2 regions of the Actinokineospora sp. NPDC004072 genome follow, and region 2 is predicted to be linked to the other one. Evidence: riboswitches for the same ligand, from Rfam matches in the RefSeq annotation. Region 2 holds a riboswitch; the other holds the start of a gene.
What was found. A riboswitch is a leader RNA that binds a small molecule or an ion and turns the genes downstream of it on or off. The one in region 2 is predicted to bind cobalamin.
Positions count from the first base shown of each region.

Region 1 (3,461 bases), on a different contig from region 2:
TCAGGTCGTGCACAACCTGCCGCCCGGCCAGCTCGACGCTGATCCCGGTCACCTCGATCACCCGGCCACCCCCGCCCCGCGCTTGCCGTGTCGGCGTAGCAGCCACAGGAAGAACGGGCCGCCGCACAGTGCGGTGAAGACGCCGACCGGGATCTCCTGCGGGCTGGCCACCGTTCGCGCGACGACGTCGGCGAGCACCAGGAACGACGCGCCCGCCAGGGCTGCGGCGGGCAGGGCGCGGCGGTGGTCGCCGCCGACGACCAGGCGCACCGCGTGCGGGAGGATCAGGCCGACGAAGCCGATCGGTCCGCTGACGGCGACCAGCACCCCGGTCAGCAGGCTGGTGGCGACGAACATCGCCCGGCGGAAGCGCGGCACGTCCAAGCCCAGGCTGATCGCCGCGTCTTCGCCCGCGTAGAGCAGGTTCAGGTGGCGGGCGTGCGCCATCAGCACAGCCAGCCCGGCCAGCACCGCGGCCAGCGGCACCCAGATGCCCGCCCAGGTCGCCCCGCCGAGCCCGCCCAGCAGCCAGGTCAGGATCTGTCTGGCCTGCTGGCCGTTGCTGGCCAGCAGCAGCATCAGGCTGGTGGCCGCGGCGAGCACGTAGGCGACCGCGACGCCCGCCAGCACCAGGCCGACGGTGGTGACCCGGCCGCCCGCCCGCGCCACCAGGTGCACCAGGACCAGCGAGCCGAGCGCCCCGGCGAACGCGGCGACCGGGGTCGTGGCCACCCCGAGCACGGCGACCCCGGACAGGATGGCCGCCACCGCCCCCGCCGACGCGCCGGAGGAGACGCCCAGCAGGTAGGGGTCGGCCAGCGGGTTGTGCACCAGCGCCTGCAGCGCCATCCCGACGACGGCCAGCCCCGCGCCGACCACCGCGCCCAGCACGACCCGCGGGCCGCGCGAGGTGATCACCACCGTCTCCACGTAATCCGGCCCGGTCGGCTCCACCAGCGCGGGCACGATCTGGTGGAGCACCGCGGTGAGCACGTCCTGCGGCGCCACGCCGATCGAGCCGATGCCCACGCCCGCGACCATCGCCACCGGCAGCAGCAGCGCGAGGAACGCCAGGGCGACCGGGTAGGGGACGCGCCTCACCGCATCCGGTCCGGGTGGAGCTGGGCGGCCAGCCGCTCCACGGCGAACGGCGCGCGGACGCCCAGCACGGTGTCCTGCAACGTCAGGGTGGCGAAGCGCCGGTCGCGGATCGCGGGCACGTCGGCCAGCTCCGGCCTGCCGAGCAGGAAGTCGATCTTCTGCTGGACCGAGGGGGTGCCGTAGTAGTCGTAGACCACGATCACCTCCGGCGCCCGGCGCAGCACCTGCTCCCAGGAGACGTCGGCCCAGTCGCGCGCCACGTCGGCGAAGACGTTGCGGCCCCCGGCCAGCGCGATGACCTGGTTGCCGATCCCGGTCCCGCCCGCGGTGTAGGCGCTGGCCTCGCCGCTGTCGAAGACGAACACCTCGACCGGCTCGACGTCGGCCAGGCGGGCCGCAACGCCGTCGACGCTCGCCCGCATCTCCGCGATCAGCGCCTCGGCCCGCTCGGGCACCTGGAACACCTGGCCGATGGTGCGCACCTCGGCGTAGACGTCCTCCATCACCACCGGCTCGTCGGTGCACTCCTCGCTGCTGAGGAAGGTGGCGATCCCGGCCTGCGCGAACGCCTCGCGGGAGCGGCCGGTGTCGGGGGCGAAGGCGCTGTCGTAGCCCGCGTAGACCAGGTCGGGGGACTGGGCGAGGATCTGCTCGAAGGAGGCGTCCTTCGCCGAGATCTGCGGGATGGCGCGGTACTCCGCGGCGTAGCGGGGCAGCGGGTCGTTGTCCGGGTAGGCCATCCCGACGACCTTGTCCCGCAGGCCGAGGGCGAGCAGCAGCTCGGTCGGGTGCTGGTAGTAGCCGACGACGCGCTGCGGCACGCCGTCGAAGGCGAGCTGCTGCCCGCAGTTGTCGATCGCGGTGCTGCTGGTCCCCGCGGGCGGGGCCGGAGCCCCGCAGGCGGCCAGGGCCAGCGCGGTCAGCAGGGGAACAAGGCGCGCACGCGGCATCGCACACTCCGTCCGGGATACCCACGTCCCAGCAGGGGTCATCCGCCCAGGGCAGTTCCTGACTCCCGACCCGGGGACTTCAGGGCGACCACGCGGTCGCCCGACGAGCCCCCGAGGTGCGGTCACAGTGGCGGGACCGTGCCGGATTCGCACCGGCTTCCTGGAGCCTGGACGGAGCCTGCCCGACGGGCAGGCGGGGCCACCCTAGCCCACCGGCGGCCCCGCCGATCTCCGCGTGACGCGCGCCACCCCGCTCAGCGCCGCAGCTCCCGGTAGGCCGCGCCCGCGCCCGGGTGCAGCGGGATCGCGCCGGTGGCGATCAGCGAGCGCAGGTCGAGGTACTGGGTGCCCAGCGCCGAGGGCGGGATGAGCTGCGGCGCGCGCAGCACGAGCGTCCGCGCGACGGCGGCGGCGACGGCGTCGGGCAGCGCCGGGGTGGTCAGCAGCAGGTTCGACACCCCGATCGTCTCCACCGGCCTGCTGGGGCCGTAGCTGTTGGCGGGCACGGTGACCCGCTGGTAGGCGGGGCCGTGGGCGGCGCGCAGGGCGGGCAGGTGGTCGGTGAGGTCGATGAGCCGGATCGGGTGGCGGGCGGCCAGCTCGGTCAGCGCGGGCGTCGGGACGCCGCCGGACCACAGCAGCGCGTCGACCTCCCCCTCCGCCAGCAGCCGCGTCGCCGCGCCGAGCGTGTTGTGCTCGACCACGGCGTCGATGCCCGCGCCGCCCGTCGCCACCAGCAGCCGCTCGCCGAAGACGGCCGCGCCGGAACCGGTGGCGCCCAACGACACCCGCCTGCCCGCGAGGTCGGCGACCGCGGTGACCGGGCTGTCGGCGAGCACGACGAGCTGCATGTAGTTCTCGTACACCCGCCCGATCGCCCGCAGCGGCAGCACCTCGCCGAACGGGGCCCGCCCCGCCGCCGCGGTGTCGGCGGTGTCGGCCAGGGCCAGGCCGAGGTCGGCCTGCCCGTCCCGCAGCAGTTCGAGGTTCTCCGCCGATCCGCTGCTGGGCGCCACCATCGCCCCCAGCGCCGAATCGAGCTGGTCGGCGAGCAGTTCGGCGAACTCCACGTAGAACCCGCCCTGCTCGCCCGCTGCGATGCGCAGCGTCCGGGCCGGACCGGCGTAGCCGCCGCTGCCGCAGCCCGCGACCCCGGCGGCCAGCGCGCCGATGCCCAGCCGCAGGGCCGTCCGCCGGTTCATGCCCCCGCCTCCGGTAGTTCGATGTGGACGGTCAGGCCGTCCGCCGAGGTGATGGTGAAGCGCCCGCCGCGCGCGGTGACCAGGCGTTCGGCGATGGCCAGGCCCAGGCCCGAACCGGGCGTGGGCGAGCGGCCGCGCCAGAACCGGGTGGTCAGCCGGGGGAGGTCGGCGGCGGGGACGCCGGGGCCGTCGTCGCGCAGTGCGAGCG
Region 1 is NZ_JBSGHB010000001.1:82,086-85,546, forward strand. Features, by position in the region: gene ACWEPX_RS00375 (hypothetical protein) at 1-61, opposite strand, end outside; gene ACWEPX_RS00380 (FecCD family ABC transporter permease) at 58-1,101, opposite strand; gene ACWEPX_RS00385 (ABC transporter substrate-binding protein) at 1,098-2,051, opposite strand; cobalamin riboswitch at 2,084-2,237, opposite strand; gene ACWEPX_RS00390 (TAXI family TRAP transporter solute-binding subunit) at 2,306-3,253, opposite strand; gene ACWEPX_RS00395 (sensor histidine kinase) at 3,250-3,461, opposite strand, start outside.
Region 1: it holds a riboswitch for cobalamin, as region 2 does, so the genes downstream of both, ACWEPX_RS00385 (ABC transporter substrate-binding protein) here and cobN (cobaltochelatase subunit CobN) in region 2, are expected to answer to the same signal.

Region 2 (3,461 bases):
CCGGGCAGCCACTCCAGGTTGCCGTGCTTGCCCAGGTGGATGACCGCGTGCGCGCCGAAGTCGGCGGCGATCCAGCGGTAGGCGGCCAGGTAGTGGTGGCTCGGCGGCAGGTCGGGGTCGTGGTAGATGGCCACCGGGTTCTCGCCGAAGCCGCGCGGGGGCTGCACGATCACCACGACGTTGCCCGCCCGCAGCGCGGCCAGCACGATGTCGTCGCCGTCGACGAACAGCTCCCCCGGGGCCTGGCCCCAGTGCTCGACCATGCTCTCGCGCAGCTCGTCGGGCAGGGTGTCGAAGTAGGCGCGGTAGCTCGACGCCGGGATGCGGACCGGGTTGCCCGCCAACTGCTCGGCGCTGAGCCAGTCCGGGTCCAGGCCGCCCGCGGCGATCAGCGCGTGGATGAGCGCGTCGCCGTCCTGCTCGGCGACCCCGGGCAGCTCGCCGATGTCGTAGCCCGCCTCGCCCAGCGCCTTGAGCAGGCGCACGGCGCTGGCGGGGGAATCCAGGCCCACGGCGTTGCCGAGCCGGGAGTGCTTGGTCGGGTAGGCCGAGAGCACGATCGCGATCTTCTTCTCGGCGGCGGGCACGTGCTTGAGCCGGGCGTGCGCGACCGCGATCCCGGCGACCCGGCCCGCCCGCTCGGGGTCGGCGACGTACACCGAGAGCCCGTCGGCGTCCTGCTCCTTGAACGAGAACGGCACGGTGATGATCCGGCCGTCGAACTCGGGCACGGCGACCTGGGTGGCGGTGTCCAGCGGGGACAGCCCGTCGTCGCTGGCCGCCCAGGTGGCGCGGTCGCTGGTCAGGCACAGCGCCTGCAGGATCGGGATGTCGAGGGCGGCCAGGGCGCCGACGTCCCAGGCGTCGTCATCGCCGCCCGCGCCCGCGTCCGCAGGCCGGGTGCCGCCCGCGGCCAGGACGGTGACCACCAGGGCGTCGACCGTGCCGAGGAGGTCGAGCAGGTCGGCGGGCGCGGTGCGCAGGGAGGCGCAGAAGAGCGGGACGGGCTGGCCGCCGCGCTCCTCGACGGCCGCGCACAGGGCCTCGACGAACGCGGTGTTCCCGGCGATGTGGTGGGCGCGGTAGTACAGGACGCCGACGCGCGGCCCCTCGGCCGACGCCGGGCGCTCCAGCCGCCCCCACACCGGCAGCTCGACCGGCGGGCTGAAGCCGGTCCCGGTGAGCAGCAGCGTGTCGGAGAGGAAGTGGTGCAGCTCACGCAGGTTGTCCTTGCCGCCGTGGGCGAGGTACTTGTGCGCCTCGGCGACGACGCCGCCCGGCACGGTGGAGCACTGCATCAGCTCGGCGTCGGGGGCCTGCTCCCCGCCGAGCACGACGACCGGCCGCGGCCCGGCCAGCAGCGCGTCGAGCCCCTCCTCCCAGGCGCGGCGGCCGCCGAGCAGCCGCACCACGACCACGGCCACGCCGTCGAGCAGGGCGGGCAGGTCGGCGGCGGCGAGCCGGGCGGGGTTGCCCAGCCGGTAGTCCGCGCCCGAGGCGCGGGCGGAGAGCAGATCGGTGTCCGAGGTGGACAGCAGCAGGATCATGGCGCCCTTCCTGGGGTCCTCGCCCCGGGTAGTGAGGGACGCGACGGCGGAGTGTCCTGGCTCCCGGATCGTCGTTCCCCCCGGCCTTCCCTCGCGGTGGCCATGGTGGGGGTCGCTCCCCGGTGACAGTGGCGGGACCGCGCCGGATTCCCACCGGCTTCCTCCGTTGCCGTCGCCTCGTCGGGCTCACCCTATATTCGGGGCGTGTCCCTCAAGAACCGCCGCTCGGGCGTCGACGCCTGCCCGGGCGCGCTCGACGTGCACCAGGCCGCGGACGGGGGCCTGGCCCGGGTCAGGCTGCCCGGCGGCCGGGTGACGTCCGCGCAGCTCAGGGTGCTCGCGGCGGCCTCGGCCGAGCTGGGCTGCGGGGGGCTGGAGCTGACCTCGCGGGCCAACGTCCAGATCCGCGGGCTGGGGCCGGACGGGCCGGTGGAGCTGGGGGCGCGGCTGGCGGCCGCGGGGCTGCTGCCGTCGCTCTCCCACGAAAAAGTGCGCAACATCATGTCCTCGCCGCTGCCCCGGCGCGGCGCGGCAGCGGTGGACGCAGCAGGGGTCGACGCGGCCGAGGTGGGTCCGGCAGGGCTGGGCGCGGCCGAGGTGGGCCCGGCAGGGCTCGGCGCGGCAGGGGTCGGCACGGCAGGGCTCGGCGCGGCAGGGGTCGGCACGGCAGGGCTCGGCGCGGCAGGGGTCGGCACGGCAGGGTTCGGCGCGGCAGGGGTGGATGCGGCAGTGCTGGATGCGGCGCTGTGCGCGGATCCGGTGCTGGCTGCGCTCCCGGGGCGGTTCCTGTTCGCGCTCGACTCCGGGGTGGGGGACGTGGCGTGGCTGGGCGCGGACGTGGCCGCGCTGCCGGTCGGGGGCCGGTGGGCGATCCTGCTCGGCGGGCAGGACCACGGGGTCCGGGTGGCCGAGCCCGTCGCGGCGATGCTGGCGGCGGCCCGGGCGTTCCTGGAGATCCGCGACGGGCAGTGGCGGATCGCCGAGCTGGGTGATCAGGTGGCCGAGATCGTCGAGCGGCTGGGCGCCTCGCCCGCGCGGATCGCGCCCGGCCGCCCGCCGACGGCGGGCCCGCTGGGCGACCTCGGCGGCGCCGCGGGGGCGGCGGTGCCGCTCGGGCGGCTGGACGACCGGCAGCTCGCCGTGCTGGCCGCCGCGCCGCACGTGGTGATCACACCGTGGCGCGGGGTGGTCGTCCCGGGCGCGACGGCGGCCGAGCTGGCCGCGGTCGGCCTGGTGGTCGACCCCGCCGACCCGGCGATCGGGGTGACGGCGTGCACCGGCAGGCCGGGCTGCGCCAAGGCGCTGGCCGACGTGCGGGCCGACGCGCTGCGGGTCGCCCGCCCGGGGCGGCCGGTGCACTTCGCGGGCTGCGCGCGCCGGTGCGGGCGGCCTGCGGGAGACGTGGTCGACGTGGTGGCCGTGGACGGCGGCTACGAGGTCGACGGCAGGCCGGTGTCCGGCGACGTGGTGGCTGAGGTCAGGCAGGAGCAGAGGTGACCGACTACATCAGGGACGGCGCGGAGATCTACCGCCGCTCGTTCGCGACGATCCGCGCCGAGGCGGACCTGGCCGGGCTGCCGGAGGACGTGGCGCGCGTGGTGGTCCGCATGATCCACGCCTGCGGCATGGTCGACCTGGTGCGCGACGTGGCGTACTCCCCCGGCGTGGTGGCCGCGGCCAGGGCGGCCCTCGACGCGGGCGCGCCGATCCTGTGCGACGCGCAGATGGTCGCCTCCGGAGTGACCAGGGCGCGGTTGCAGGCCGACAACGAGGTGGTGTGCACGCTGTCGGACCCGGCCGTCCCGGGCCTGGCCGCCGAGCTGCGCACCACCCGGAGCGCGGCGGCGATGGAGCTGTGGCGGCCCCGGCTCGCGGGCTCGGTCGTGGCCGTCGGCAACGCGCCGACGGCGCTGT
Region 2 is NZ_JBSGHB010000017.1:116,365-119,825, reverse strand. Features, by position in the region: gene cobN (cobaltochelatase subunit CobN) at 1-1,547, opposite strand, end outside; cobalamin riboswitch at 1,576-1,736, opposite strand; gene ACWEPX_RS24785 (precorrin-3B synthase) at 1,752-3,044, shown strand; gene ACWEPX_RS24780 (precorrin-8X methylmutase) at 3,041-3,461, shown strand, end outside.